One region of the Butyricicoccus sp. AM32-19 genome, then DNA from elsewhere that is predicted to be linked to it. Evidence: riboswitches for the same ligand, from Rfam matches in the RefSeq annotation. Region 1 holds a riboswitch; the other holds the start of a gene.
The links. Region 1 has a riboswitch for cyclic di-GMP ahead of DW806_RS16115 (transposase). Riboswitches for the same ligand answer to the same signal wherever they lie in the genome.
Positions count from the first base shown of each region.

Region 1 (7,583 bases):
GGTGCGGAAACCGGCCGGACGGCGCTTGCGTCCGCGCTCCAGACCGATGCAGCCGCCGAGCAGCATCGCAAGGGCGAGCCGCACTACGACCGAGGCGAAATGAAGTTCGCGCAGGTATTGTATCATTCCACTCATTTGATGTAGGTTCTCCTCACTCGATAAAAAGTGCACACGCTGCCAATATGTATGCAGCGTGTGCAGCTTTCTACAATAGATTTCAGTATTTACTTTGCGAATCGACAGTCTGCCCAGCAGGCGTTATGGTCGGACAGCTCGGGACCTGTGAACTTCGCCAGCGCGCTGCCCGGCTCGGCCCAGGTGCAGTCCTTCGTTTCGGTCGAAATCGTGCCGTGATCGACGCATTCCATGCCGCGCGCCATCAGCCAGTCCAGCTTGAGCAGCATGCTCTTGCCGCCCGGCATCGGCTTGCGGCGCGTGCCCTCGATGCTGCTGAACTCGCGGTAGGAGAAGCCGTTTTCCTCCGCCTGCGGCAGAACGCGCTCGTACTGCTCAACGTGCTCCATATGCTTGGAGAGACGCTCCGGGTCGTTGAACAGCGCGGTGAAGCCCGGAATGTCGTTGCCGTCGAACGTATTGGTGTTCAGATCGCCGCCGATCATGACCGGTGTGTCCGGCGCGAACGAACGCTTGATCTCATCATATACGACTGCCATCTGCGCTTCGCGGCCCTCGCTGTCCGCGCGGTTCTCCAGATGAACGCTGACCGCGCCGACCTCGCGTCCGCCGATGTCGAGCGAGCAGACGATGGCAACGCGCGCACCGATACGCTTCTGACGGTCATAGTACCAGTTGTACTGCTCGGGCATATGGACGACCTTCGCCCAGCGGATGGGCCAGCGGGAGAACAGGGCGTTGCCGTGGAAGCCCTTGTTGTCCTCGGGATTTACCAGCTCGATAAACTCCAGACCGTAGGCGTAATTCATGCCGATGGATTTCGCGATTTCGTAGGCAACGTTGCAGTTGCCCGAGCGGACCGCGCCGTCATCCAGCTCGTTGGCGTAGATGATGTCCATGTTTTTGAGGTCGGGGCACATATTGAGAAAGTCGATGGTTTCGTGAAGCGTCTGGCCGCGCTCGATGTTGAATACAACGTGGCGCAGCGTTTCGGGCACCTCGGCGGGCGCATCCACGAGGTTGTGCACCTCGCACTGCTGATACTGCGGGATTTTTTCCATGACCTTGAACTGGCCGAGCGCCGGGACGAGATTACCGAGTTCGATGCGTTTTTCGTAGGACAGGGTTTCCATTTGTTACACGCCTTTCATATAAATGGTGGATATTTACAGAATTTTATTTGCGGTAGAATATGGGGGCAGCCGGCAGGAATGCTTGACTCCGCCGGCTGTTCCATATAAGGGAAGAAAAAGATGATGCGTAAAAATGAGGGAGTGCGGGGGAAAATCAGGCGTTTGCGGTCGTCTTTGCTGCTTCGGCAGCTTCGCGCTGCTTCATCTCGGTGATAATGCGCGGATAGATCTTATCGAGCTTGTAGAAGATCAGCAGAACGCCGATGCCGCCCCAAGCGATGATGTTGCCAATGATGTAGATGGCGATGAGCATCTGAGACTGTGCGGCATTGATGGTTGCGGTGCCGGCGAAGCCTACAAGGCTCATCAGGGCGCCGAAGATCGCGCTCGTCATGCCGGAGCCGAACTTCTGGCCGGCGGTGGTAGCAGATACCATCAGGCCCTGTACACGGATGCCGCTCTTCCATGCGCCGTACTCGATAACGTCAGCCAGCATGGAGTATTTTACGCCGCGGAAGCAGCCCTTGCCGATGCCGCGCATGACGCAGGCAAACAGTGCAAGATTGAGGGCGCTCGGGTTGATGAACAGGGAGACCGTGCCGATAACGGCGACGATCGCACCGATCAGCGCTACGTTGCGCTTGCCGAACTTTGCGATGAACGGAGACAGAACAAGAACGGTGACGATCTGCGGAATGGATTCGAAGGATGCGAGTGCGCCGAGCAGGTCGCGGTTGCCGAGAATGTACTGTGCGTAGTATGCGTTGCAGGTGCCGGTAACTGCCTCATAGAAGGACAGGAACACAGCGAGCATGAAGAACATGATGAAGTACTTGTTGGTGACGCAGAGCTTGATGCCCATCCAGAGCGGAACGTTCTTGCCGTCCTTGGTCTTGGTCTCTTCCTTGACGCGCTCGTGGCAGTTCTTGAAGCAGATGAACAGCATGATGATGGAAACGATGGCGTAGAGGATGGAAACCTCGATCCATGCCTGCTGGGTGTCACCCAGACGGGTAACCAGCGGGAAGGTAATGGCGGTGATGACCATGTTGCCGAGGGCGGACATACCGGTACGGAACAGGTTGACAACGGCGCGCTGGTCGGTATCGCGGGTCATCAGGGTAGCTAGCGTTGCATACGGAAGGTTGAGTGCGGTGTAGACAACGGTGGTGCAGAAGTTATAGGTGATGAAAACGTAGATGCCCTTGACGATCGGGGTTGCGGGCGGAACGGTGAACAGCAGGATGGCTGCGATGCCGTACGGAATCATCATCCAGAGAATCCATGCACGGGATTTGCCGTGCTTGGAATGCGTGCGGTCAACCAGATGACCGATAAGTACGTCGGAAATACCATCGAAGAAACGGGAGAACAGCATGATGGTACCGATCATAGCCGCCGAGATACCGACTACGTTGGTGTAGAAGTAAATCAGCAGCGAGGTGGTCAGGGCGTAGACAACGTTGCAGGCAACATCGCCGAGGCCGTAGGAGAACTTTTCCTTGAGATGGATCTTCTCAAATTCCTTATCACCCGCGAAAGTCGGGTTGCTGGATTTGCCCATGGTTTTGCTCAGTCCTTTTTTATTTTTCTTTTACCAGTTGCAGCGATACAGACCGTCCGTGCGCCGGGCGCATCGGGAGTGGGTCTGCCTTTGAGACGTTGTCCGGACTCGTCTCTCGCTATACCCTTTCAGTGGAAGTCCGTTCCACCGAACATCTACAAGTATAGCACTGAGCGGAATAAAATTCAATAAATCATATTGTAAAAAGAACAATATTCAATTTTGTGCATTCTTCACAAGGTCGATGTTTTGTGATACAATGAAATTACTATATGATGCGGAAGTGCAGGGTGATTGCATGGACAAGAACGTTTATGCCGCAATTCAGTCGCAGTATTCGACTTTATCCAAGGTTGGAAAGCGGATTGCGGACTATATCTTAGCCGATCCGGTACATATTACCTCGATCAGCATTCAGCAGATGGCGGCCGAGCTTGATATCGCGGAGTCGAGTATTATTCGATTCTGCAAGATCGTCGGCTGCGCGGGCTTCAGCGAGGTAAAGCTGCTGCTGGCGAAATATTCTCCTAAGTCGGTGCGCACGATTTTTGAAGATCTGTCCGAAACCGATAGTATTTCGACCATTTCGGAGAATGTGTTCAGCCGGAATATCGACACGCTCGAGCGGGCGCTCCAGCTGCTTGATTTCGAGAAAATCGAGCAGGCGGTGGGGGTGCTCAACCGGGCGGAGAATATCCTCATCCTCGGCGTCGGCGCGTCCGGCACCATCGCGGAGGACTTCTACATCCGCCTCATGCGCATCGGCATCCGCGCGGTTTCGCTGACCGATTCGCACCTGATGCAGATTCAGGCGAGCCAATGCGGCCCGGATACGGCGGTCATCGCCATCTCGCATACCGGCAAGACGCGCGAAATCGTGTCGGCCGTGCGTACCGCGAAGGAGTGCGGCGCGCCGACCATCGGCATCACCGGCTATCCGGATACGCCGCTCAAAGAGGTCAGCGACATCTGCCTTGAGCTGTATTCGCCCGAGCAGCTTTTCGTGTCGCCGCGCGTGGCGCAGTTCTCCCTCATCGACACGCTTTATGTCAGCCTCGCTATCCGCCGCAAGGACAGCGTCGTACAGAATATTGAACGCATGAATGAAGTGCTCCTGCCATTTCGCATTGATTGATCATTTTTGATCCTGTGTGTGGAATTTGATGCTTGAAAGATATATTGCATCATTGCATCTGTATCGTATATGTGCTGTGCTCGGATCAAAGAGATTATGCTAACGATCTAGCATTGTTTCAGTCAATGCTGTCCTTGTATCATGTTCCCGTTTGATTATTGCGATTAACTGCGCCGATAAAGCAGCGCCAATCTCGCGATATAGCACATCTCTGACGGCAGCTCAGATTGCCAATCGGGAACATCAGCGAAAATATATCAGCCAAACTCTTCATCTTCCACAGGATCAAATTATATTCTACAGCGCGAAAGAAAACCTTATCTGGATGTGTTGATGCGGAAAATATACGGCTACATGACCCAATAGGTATGTTTACAAATTCACCTCAAAAAAACTCCATAATCCCCGCCCTCAGCACCCTCCACTCCCGGCCAACCTTTACGGCCGGGAGTTCTTCATTTGCGATCATCTTGCGCACCTGCTGGCGCGTGGTCTTGAGCAGGGTTGCGGTTTCTTTTACGGTCAGGATTTCATCGTTCGGCATAGAAAACCTCCATCAACATAGGTGAAAACGCATTTCACTTTAATTCATGTATGCTTATTCTAATGTTGGCGATCAAACGTCAAATCATGCTGTCTAAGCAGACTCAAGCACCCTGAAACAAGCCTTTATCCGAACCATTTCCAGTACGTTAACTCGATGAATGCTTATTGGCGCCTTTGAATCTTTCATTGGAATTTGAATATTGGCCGAACTTAACCGCACTGTAGTGGAGGATAGGAAAGGATTTCTTGAAAATATCCAAACGATCTTGAACATCCGCCTTGCGGTCATAATACAGATTGCAGGTCAAATCACACCTCGACAGCTTAAACCCTTTGAGCCGCCGGTCAATGCCGATTTTATCAAGGATATTTCGCAGACGGTGCTTTATCTGCTGTACAGACTTTTCGTCAGCTTGAAATAATGCAGTCGGTTCATAGGTACTGGCGAGCAGAGAAGACGGGTTGACAATCAGTATCAGCCAGCACGGATGCGAGATGGATTGCCCTAAGTGAATTTCAACGTCGATGGACTTGAACTGCGGCATCTGGTAATACGACGAAAGTCCTAATTTCCCTTTGCCGGTACAAATGCACTCGTTTTGTTCGATAATATTCTGGATTTCGGAATATTTGCATTGTAATTTTAGTGAAAAGGTGTGGATGCCGTACTCATTCGTAATCATTTGCTGTTCCTCCGTTTCTGAGCGCATACTGTGCAGCGTTTACAGGTTTTCGGCTCATGCTGCAGCATTTTGAAAAGACTGTCATCGGTCGGAAACACGGATTTCGACTTGGTTACCTTCCTGAGCTGATGGTTAAAGCCTTCAATCGTGTTGGTCGTATAGATCAGCCGCCGAAGTTCTTGAGGAAACTTGAAATAGGTACTGAGATTTGCCCAGTTATCCCTCCACGACTGAGAAATTTTGGGGTATTTCTTGTCCCAGTGTTCTGCGAACGTGTCTAACGCGTCCAAAGCAGCCGGTTCATCTACCGCTGCGTAGACTGCTTTCAAGTCAGCCATAAGTGCCTTCAAATCCTTGTAGGAGACATATTTGCTGGAATTTCGAAGCTGATGGATGATGCAGTTCTGGATTTCCGTCTTGGGATAGACCGCCTCGATCGCCGCAGAAAAACCGGTCAAATTATCCGTACAGGCAATGAAAATATCCTCGATGTCCTGGCTGATGCTGGTCTGATTTTTCCTCAGCACCTTGGGGTCAAATTCGCTCTTGCGATCCCGCGGCACAGATACCTCTACATCGCCAAAACTGGTGCGCAGGGTTTTGCTGCTGTGCCCATTCCGGCCGTTATCCGTGTCCTTGTTCTTGTAGTCATACCGGTTGTAGCCCAGCTGATCGTCCAGCTCGGCCTCCAGACCGTTTTCCATGAACTCGGTGTTAGGTTTAAGTCTAGTCTGCCACATAGCCTCGATTGCGGTAATCTCTCCGGCACGCCATCGGGAAACAACCCGCTCGTAGTTGTCCGACAGCGGTATCGGCTTGCGTCCGGTGTACTGGCTCTTTGTCTTGGCAATGGCGATACCCTCGCGCTGGCGCTGGAGGATGTACTCGCGTTCGAGTTCTGCGACCGCCGCAAACGCCACAGTCGGCGCCATTGTCAGAAACAAACACAATGATACTATTGTCGATAACAATCATTTTTTCATAACTTTCCCTCCTCATTTTATCTGTCTTAACGGCTTCAAATTTAAATAAAAAACGCTTTCAAGACATGGCTACTCATGACTTGAAAGCGTTTTTATATCTTTGTTGGAACAGCACAAAAGGGCAGAGTTTTACTTGCTCTGCGAGCAGTGTATTGCACCGCGAATCAGCTTGCCATATTCTTTTGACGGCGTACACCTCCTTCTGCCTAATAAAGCGCAGAAGAGGTTAACAGCGTCTTCGCTGATGCTTACAACCGGCTGTCATTGCGGCGTTCGCCGCCTTAGACTCTTCCGGCTTTGCGTCCCCATCTTTCGCTGGGTTTGCCTATCTCTCAGGCACCGTGTATGTACCTGATTTTTGATGGTTATACCATAATTTGTATAAGTACGCGATTGGTCTGCTATACAATTCGCGTCATAAAAACGATATTTCGTGCAGCAATCTGATGAATATCACCGTTCGGATAGCACAGCTGCGCTGCGCTTGCCTGTCTGTACACGCGATAGTTTCATCCGGTGGACGCAGTACGGAGAGTGTGCTTTTTATTTCCACTGGGTGCGGTACTGATGTGGGGTAATGCCGGTGCTCTTGCGGAAGGCCATAATAAAGTGCGAAGCACTGGAGAAACCGCAGTTATCTGCGATGGTCTCAATACTCTGCGAGGTGGTGAGCAGCTGCTGCTTTGCGGCGCTCAGACGCACAGTCTGCAAAAACTGATGCGGTGTTGCTGACTGGTATTCCTTAAACTTACGCATATAGTAGCAGGTGCTGAGCGCAGCACGCTGGGACAGGTGTTCGATGGAGAGCGATTTGTCCGCAAAATTGTACGTCATATAGTCGGCTGAGTCCTGAATGGCGATCTCGAGATCGCTTTTTTTCTTTTCCCCGAGCACGAGCACGAGCAGAACGAGCAGCTTGTTGATCGTCAGGGAAATAATATGAGGATTGGGCTGGTTCTGGTGCACCGAGACCATGATGCGGCGGACACATTCCTCAATCTCGGCATTGCTTCCGGTGGGCAGGATGAACCCGTGCGTATTGAGGATAAGATGTGTATAGGCCGTGCTGCCGTTGCCTGCAAAGTGGAACCAGCGCATGCGAATCGGTGTGAGGGCGTGATAGCTGTGCGGTTCTCTGCAGTCAAGCAGGATCAGGCTGCCGGGACCGGCGGTGCGTGTTTCACCGCGGTAGGTGACCGACAGTTCGCCTTCATCTACAATAAGCATCTGGCAGATATCCAGATAATTACGCTGCATACCGTATGTTTCGTCGCAATGGTAGCTGCCTGCGTGCGGAACATGGTACAGGTTAGTCGCGGTGAAGGCATCTGCATCGTGGTAATAGCGGACAGAATCTGCCAGAATACCCATATCATTAAGCATAATTGGTGTCAACTCCTTTTT
Region 1 is NZ_QUIX01000014.1:64,719-72,301, forward strand. Features, by position in the region: gene DW806_RS11425 (MgtC/SapB family protein) at 1-135, opposite strand, end outside; gene DW806_RS11430 (endonuclease/exonuclease/phosphatase family protein) at 225-1,268, opposite strand; gene DW806_RS11435 (MFS transporter) at 1,423-2,832, opposite strand; gene DW806_RS11440 (MurR/RpiR family transcriptional regulator) at 3,131-3,967, shown strand; gene DW806_RS11445 (helix-turn-helix domain-containing protein) at 4,353-4,511, opposite strand; gene DW806_RS11450 (hypothetical protein) at 4,660-5,196, opposite strand; gene DW806_RS16110 (IS256 family transposase) at 5,193-5,723, opposite strand; partial or broken gene DW806_RS16115 (transposase) at 5,718-5,936, opposite strand; cyclic di-GMP riboswitch class I at 6,426-6,515, opposite strand; gene DW806_RS11460 (helix-turn-helix domain-containing protein) at 6,723-7,562, opposite strand.

Region 2 (7,583 bases), on a different contig from region 1:
GAGATCGCCGGATATGAAGCGGCTTTTTCGTATTGCATGCGCAGTTTTTGCAGCAGCTGCCCTCTCGATGGGCGTTACCGCAGCAGCAGTAAATGATGTTGTGGATATGAGTAATTCCACTCACGGTTATGTTACCGTAAACTACTCCTCGAGTGCAAGGCTCAAGGTTGGTATTCAGTACAACGGCGGCAAGACTGTATTCTATGATTGCCCGAGCGGCAAGGATGCTTCCTTCTCTCTCGATAAGGGCAACGGCAAGTACACCGTAACGCTGTACCGCAACGTTTCTGGTACGTCCTATCAGCAGGTCGAGTCCAAGTCCATGAACGTAACCGTTAAGGACAGCTACACTCCGTATCTGGTCTCCACTTCCGAGGTTCAGTTCTCCAAGGGTGATACGGTATCCGCTAAGGCTGCTGAGCTCTGCAGGAACGCCAAGACCGATGAGGCTAAGGTTATCGCCATCTACAACTATATGGCAAGCCGTTATACTTATGATAACAAGCTGGCGAATGAGATCACCAGCGGCACGATCACCAAGTACATCCCGGATACCGCCGCTACCCTGAAGGGCACCACCGGTATCTGCTACGATTTTTCCTCGCTGTTTGCAGCAATGTGCCGCAGCCAGGGCATCCCGTGTGCACTGACCAAGGGTTACGCCGGCTCTAGCTACCACGCTTGGAACAAGGTAAACCTGAATGGCAAGTGGTATCAGATTGACCTGACCTACGCGGTTACCCGCAGCGTGAAGAACGCAAAAACCCTGCATGACTGTGTATCTCCGCTGACCTACACCAGCACTAGCGATGCGCTTGCAGTAGCTGCGGCTTAACACTTTTTCATTTCATTTTGTATGCAAATGGTCCTGATGGGATATGTTTATGCCCAATCAGCGGCGATTTCTTGCATAAAAAACGATTCCGGATTGAAACTCTTCTTCGTTTTTACAGTATTTGCTTGTTGTTCGCGGGCATTTATGGTATACTAAAGAAGAGGATCCGGAGGATTTCTGTCCTGCGCAGGCAAAGGGCTGTGTATGCAGTCCGGCGTGTCTGCCGACAGAAAAGATCGTAAAATTCTGTGCATGACTTCCGTAAAGGGGTACAGGTACAGACAAAGGCACAGCCGGTGAAAACCGGTGTCGCAAAGCTAAATGGGCCTAAACGGAAGACTTTCTTCCGCATGGCAGCCGGCTGCCAAAGGTGCTTTATACCCCCTTGCAGAGCTATGCGCGCTGTAAAGGGGGTATTTTATTTGGAGGTTGAAACTGCATTGCATTCTGAGATTATCGCAAACCCACAAACACATGATCTGTGCGGCTCGTTGAGGAGCAAGTTGTACAGACAAAGGCACCATCGGTGAAAGCCGGTCTCGCAAAGCCAGGGGCCTAAACGGAAAGTCTCTTTCCGCATGGCAGCCGGTTGCCAGAAATACATTTGCAATCCCTCTCGATCAGCATGCACGCTGACCAAGGAGGTATTCCTATGTTAAAAAAGAATATGCGTAAACGTCTGCTCGCAGGAGCACTTGCGACTATCATGGCGCTGACCATGTGCCCGACCTGGGCGCTGGCCGGCGATGAAGGCATCACCACCCTTCCGTCACCGGAAGACCAGATGCCGGTTGTTGACAGTACTCCCGCAGAAGACACCATTCAAAAAACTCCCGATGCTGAGACCCAAGGACAGACTGAGCCTCAGGATACTGCACAGGCAGGACAGATTGAGAATCCGGATCCTGCACAGGCACCGTCCGGCGGTACGGACATCGAGGAGACTGGCAATAATAGCAGTTCCAATGAAAATGATTCTCAGAATAATGATGCAGTAAGCAATTCTCCGGCAAATGAAATTGCAACGACGAGCGGTAATAGCGATAACGCAGTTGATGTTTATGCCAATAAGGTTCAGACCATCGAGGCTGAATATTGGCTGACCAACCGTCGGGCAGTCGGTGACGATGGCAACTCGATGACCATCAACGAAGCTGTTGTCGGCAATGGCAAGGCTGTTACCGACCTCGCACCCGCTGAGCGCGAAGCAACTGCAGACGCGGCCTACAACACCGTTTTCTGGCAGGCTCGTGTGCATGCCAGCAACAAAAAGCAGACTGACTAGGGTGGCGATGACAAGACCGCTAAGGGTACCGAAATCACCAATATTCGCTACAACGACGGTCAGCTTGAGTATCAGGCAAAGAATTCGCCTAAGTGGACTGCATTTGCTGAAGGCTCTCAGCTTGTATTCTACTATCTGATTCGCACTGAGTATTCTCAGATGGTTCAGATTGACGTGTCCGACTGGACTGTTAATGCTGAACCGAACTGGATACAGTATCCTGAACGCCGCAGCGTAACTTATCAGGTTATTATTAAGGATGGTCTCGATGCTGGTAAAGAGCTCCGCAGTGAGACGTTCTGGTACAATTCGGCCGTTAATGTTTCTGCGGTACGTGTTCGTCAGACGGAGACTGCGGATTACATGATTGATAGTGTAGTACTTGACCCGGAGGGTCTCGGAAAGCCTGAGAAGGTAAATGGTGAGTATCAGTTTAGCCTTGATCTTGCTAAGGTTACGAATGACGAGCGCAATGCTACCGTTAAGATTTATGTTTCCGCAACTTCTCATAATTTGACTTATGATGCGAACGGCGGTACGCTTGCTGACGGCAGCTACAGCAAGGATAAGGTTTACCCCAAGATGGAGCTGACGCTTCCGACTGATGCAGAAATTACTCGTGAAGGCTATAGGTTCGACGGTTGGTACGATGAAGCAAACAATAAGCCGTACCAGACTGGCGATCGGATGCCGAATGCAGACCTGACTCTGTACGCAAAGTGGACGCCGAAGTCCTACAAGGTAATCTACCAGAATGAAGATGAAACCACGTATGAAGAAGAGTCTCACGATGTTAATTCTGAGGTATCTGTAAAGAAAGACTATCCTGAAAAGGACGGCTTCACCTTTACTGGTTGGACGCTTGAGACGGAGGGTGTAAAGATTACTGACGGCAAGTTCACCATGCCTGCACATGATGTTATCTTTACTCCGAACTACGTGAAGAATCCGGATCCGGAGTATAAGTACACCATTAACCAGCATTTCTACGATGAAAATGGTGACGAGATTGCCGACATGGCTTTCTCGAAGAAGGGTACTGCTGTTAAGGGTACGTCGATTGCGTCTCTCTACGCGGACTATGCGAAGAACCAGCAGAACTACGTTTATGTTCCGTCTATGACCACGATTACCCCTGCTTCGCAGGACGGTAGGCTGGTAGAAGTTGTAACCATTAACCTCCACTACTACCTTGACGCCAAGGGCGACCGGGAGAAGCCGGAAGAGAAGGGTGACGGCATCCCGGACGCATGGGAATACCGTCTGACCTTCAAGGTTGTAAACGGCAACTGGAACAATGACACTAACGCTGGCGTTATCGTTTACGTTCCGTTCAATGACGCAAACGGCAACGCAATCGAAAAAGTCGTTATTCCGGACGGTATTCCGACTGCTGGCGAAAAGCCGGCTGCTGGTTACTGCGAAGGCAAATGGGATACGACCCCTGTTGTTGGTGCGACGGTTGCAAACGACACCGTATTCACCTACACCTACGCTACTGTACCGAAGTACGCGTACGCCATCGAGCACTACAAGTACAATCCGACGACTGAGAGATATGAAATTGTCGAAGCTGATACCGAAACCGGTACTGCAGCATTGAATGAGACCATTACTGCCAAGTCGAAGGGTTACACTGGTTATGTGCTGAATCTGCATGCAGATGGTTACCTTGCAAGCGGTACGGTGACTAAAAATGCAGATGGCACTGTTCCGAAGCTGACGCTCAAGCTGTTCTATGATCCTGACACCAAGGGCGATTCCAAGGATCCCGAAAACAAGGGTGACGGCATTCCCGATCGTTACCAGTACAAGGTAACCGAAAAGGTAGTAAACGGCAAGTGGGACAGCCACACGAAGGATAACAAGGACATTATCTTCTACGTTTCCACGATTAACATGGAAACTGGCAAAACGGTTCAGCCGAAGCTGGTTGAATCCAACATCGCACAGGCAGGCAATACCCCGGACGCTGACTATCGTGCTGGCAGCTGGAATGTTGAGCCGAAGGTTGACATGGAAATCAAGGCTGACACCGTCTTTACCTACACCTACGCAAGAAGATCTTCTTCCGGCGGCGGTGGCGGCGGCGGCCGCAAGCCCACCGTTACCATTCCGGATGATGTACCGACCGGTCTGAACGGCGATGACCACTATGCTTACATCGTAGGCTATCCGGACAGCACCGTTCGTCCTCAGAACGGCATTACCCGTGCTGAGGTAGCAACCATCTTCTTCCGTTTGCTCACCGATGAGACCCGCAATGCAAACTCCACCAAGTCCAACAGCTACTCCGATGTAGCAGCCGGCGCATGGTACAACCACGCTGTTTCTACGCTGAGCGCTATGGGCATCGTGAAGGGCGACAGCCAGGGCAAGTTCAATCCGAATGCGCCGATCACCCGTGCGGAGTTCGCTGCGATCGCAGCTCGTTTTGACGACAAGGCCAACACGACCGCTGTTGACTTCAGCGACATTGCATCCCACTGGGCAAAGAACGAAATCAGCGCCGCTGCCAACAACGGCTGGATCAACGGTTATACCGACGGCACCTTCCGTCCGAATAACAAGATCACCCGTGCTGAGGCGATGATGCTCGTAAACCGCGTCCTCAAGCGCCTTCCGGAGACTGCAAAGGATCTGCACAACGACATGATCAAGTGGAGCGACAACTCCGATACTTCCGCATGGTATTACCTGGCCGTACAGGAGGCTACGAACAGCCACTATTACGACATCAAGGGAAACAAGCACGAGAAGTGGAGCAAGCTGCGCGAAACTCGTGATTGGACCGAACTGGAAAAGTAAATACTTTCCTATAAGGGCGAACGAATCCCCCGGCCATTGGTCGGGGGATTTTATTGCGCTGATAGTTTTTTCTAAAGGAAACAAATTTCGGCAAATTTTTCTTGTTAAAATTATAACATATTGTCCTTGTGGTTTTTATATCATAGGTTCATAATAGGGATTGCCGAAAGGGAAAAAGAGGAATTCCAAAAGTAGGCTTTTCGGTGATTTTTATGCGAAAGTCATGCTTTCGCAGCCGGTATAGAGGAGGAGATAATATGATCAGCTTTATCGTATGCTTATTATTATTGATCACCGGCTATCTTACTTATGGTAAAATTGTGGACAAAACCTTTGGCCCGGATGACCGGGAAACGCCGGCAGTTCGCATTAACGATGGCGTTGACTACGTTGTCATGCCGCAGTGGAAGCTGTTTCTGGTACAGCTGCTGAACATCGCCGGCCTTGGCCCGATCTTCGGTGCCCTGCAGGGCGCCCTCTGGGGCCCGGTCGTATTCCTGTGGATCACATTCGGTACCATTTTTGCCGGCGGCGTACACGATTACTTCTCCGGCATGATCAGTGAGCGAAACGACGGTGCCTCCATCGCAGAGGTTACCGGCAAGTACCTCGGTCACACCATGCAGAATATCATGCGTGTGTTCTCAGTTGTACTGTTGATCATGGTCGGTACGGTATTTGCAGTCGGCCCGGCCGGTCTGATCGTTACGCTGTGCAAGAGCAACGGTGTGTCCGGTGTGCTTTCGACCACGCTGTTCTGGCTGATCCTCATCCTGGTTTACTATTTTATTGCAACTTTTATTTCGATCGATAAGATCATCGGTAAGGTATACCCGCTGTTCGGCATGTGCCTGATCATCATGGCGGTCGGTGTTATCATCGGTATCTTCACCAACCCGAATTACACCATTCCGGAGATTTGGTCTCACCTGTACAATATGCACCCGTCCGGCACGCCGATTTGGAGCTTTATGTTCATCACGGTTGCATGCGGTGCAATTTCCGGCTTCCATTCCACGCAGTCGCCGCTGATGGCGCGCTGCATGAAGAACGAGAAGCAGGGTCACTTCGTATTCTACGGCGCAATGGTAGCCGAAGGCATTATCGCACTGATCTGGGCGGCAGCCGGCTGTGCTCTGTATGAGGTCACCGGCGGTCTCAACACCGGTCTGGCGGAAGCGCTGGCAGGCGGTCAGTCCGCAGCGATCTATGATGTATGCTCCAAGACTATGGGCGGCGTTGGTATTGCTCTGGCCATGATCGGCGTTGTTATCTGCCCGATCACTTCCGGTGATACCGCATTCCGTTCCGCTCGTCTGACGCTGTCCGACTGGTTCCACATGGATCAGAGTTCGTACGCAAACCGCCTGAAGCTGTGCATCCCGGTACTCGGTATCGGCGCTATCCTCGGCATCGGCAATGCAACCGGTCTGATCGACTACACGGTTATCTGGCGTTACTTCAGCTGGACCAACCAGACGCTCGCTATGATCGTTCTGTGGGCAGCAGCTATGTACCTGTTTACCGAAAAGAAGAACTTCTGGATTGCAGCTGTTCCGGCTACGTTCATGAGTGCAGTTTCCTGCACCTACTTCATCCTCGCACCGGAGTGCCTCGGCAGCCTGTTGAACAGCAAGACAGCGGACGGCACGGTAATTTACAATACCGCAGTGGCGTACCCGATCGGTATTGTATTCGCGGCACTGCTGCTCGCACTGTTCATCCGTGCGACCAAGAAGCGCGGCGCAAAGAAATCTGCTTGAATATAATAGCATTGCTGCAGCCGGCCGTTCCTTTGTGCGGTCGGCTGCGGCCATCCATAACGATAATTGCGGGGTGACGGAAAATGTTGAAACCTTATCCGCTCAGCGCGGGACGTATTGATGACGCGTCGCTTGCCGAGGATAAAAAAACCTGTCGGAAAATCGGTCCGTGCGGCATCGGCAGGCATGCCCTCTATTTGAACAGCTTTTTTATTGACCGGCGGTATTATGTTCCGTTTTCCATGGTAACGCGTGTGTACAAGCGCGTTGCGATGAGCAAGGGCGGCTTTTCCGGCAAGGGCATTTTCGCCACGCTGTCCTATCTGGTCGTGGAGTTCGACGGCGGACAGAAGGTGTGCAATTTCAAGTACGAGCAGCAGGTCGATGATTTCCTGAGCGTTATCCGAGCTGAGCACCCGTCTATTCCGTGTGTCAGCGCGGCGGCCGAGCGGCGCATTACCGAGGAGAAGACCCGCCGGGAGGAAGAGGAGCGCAATCGTCCGCCGATGAGCGCACAGGCGGAGGAAACCGTGCAGGCACTCAATAACGCAATCGACTATCTGGAGCGCCGTCCTGAGCTGACCGAACGACTGAGCGCAGCCGCAAAACGCCGCCGGAACTTTCAGTGCACGAACGGCAGCTACCGCTGGGCCGCTATGGCGATCACACTGCTTGGATTTGCGGCGCTGGCTTACGGTATCGTTTCCTTCGTGCGTCACGGCTCGTTTTCGATTTATTTTACGCTGTTCGGCCTTGCCGCGATATTTACGTTTGCAGGCTTCAGCGTCCTGCCGACAGCACGCAACAACCGTACCTCCATCATGCAAAATGATGCACAGGCACAGGAGAAAATGCAGGCTTACCTTGCGGACTATCTGAATTTCCCGCTGCC
Region 2 is NZ_QUIX01000003.1:59,569-67,151, reverse strand. Features, by position in the region: gene DW806_RS04095 (transglutaminase-like domain-containing protein) at 14-835, shown strand; cyclic di-GMP riboswitch class I at 1,112-1,204, shown strand; cyclic di-GMP riboswitch class I at 1,342-1,432, shown strand; gene DW806_RS04090 (hypothetical protein) at 1,488-2,120, shown strand; gene DW806_RS04085 (S-layer homology domain-containing protein) at 2,280-4,928, shown strand; gene DW806_RS04080 (carbon starvation CstA family protein) at 5,186-6,691, shown strand; gene DW806_RS04075 (ATPase P) at 6,775-7,583, shown strand, end outside.
Region 2: linked by a shared signal. The riboswitch ahead of DW806_RS04090 (hypothetical protein) and the one ahead of DW806_RS16115 (transposase) in region 1 are both predicted to bind cyclic di-GMP.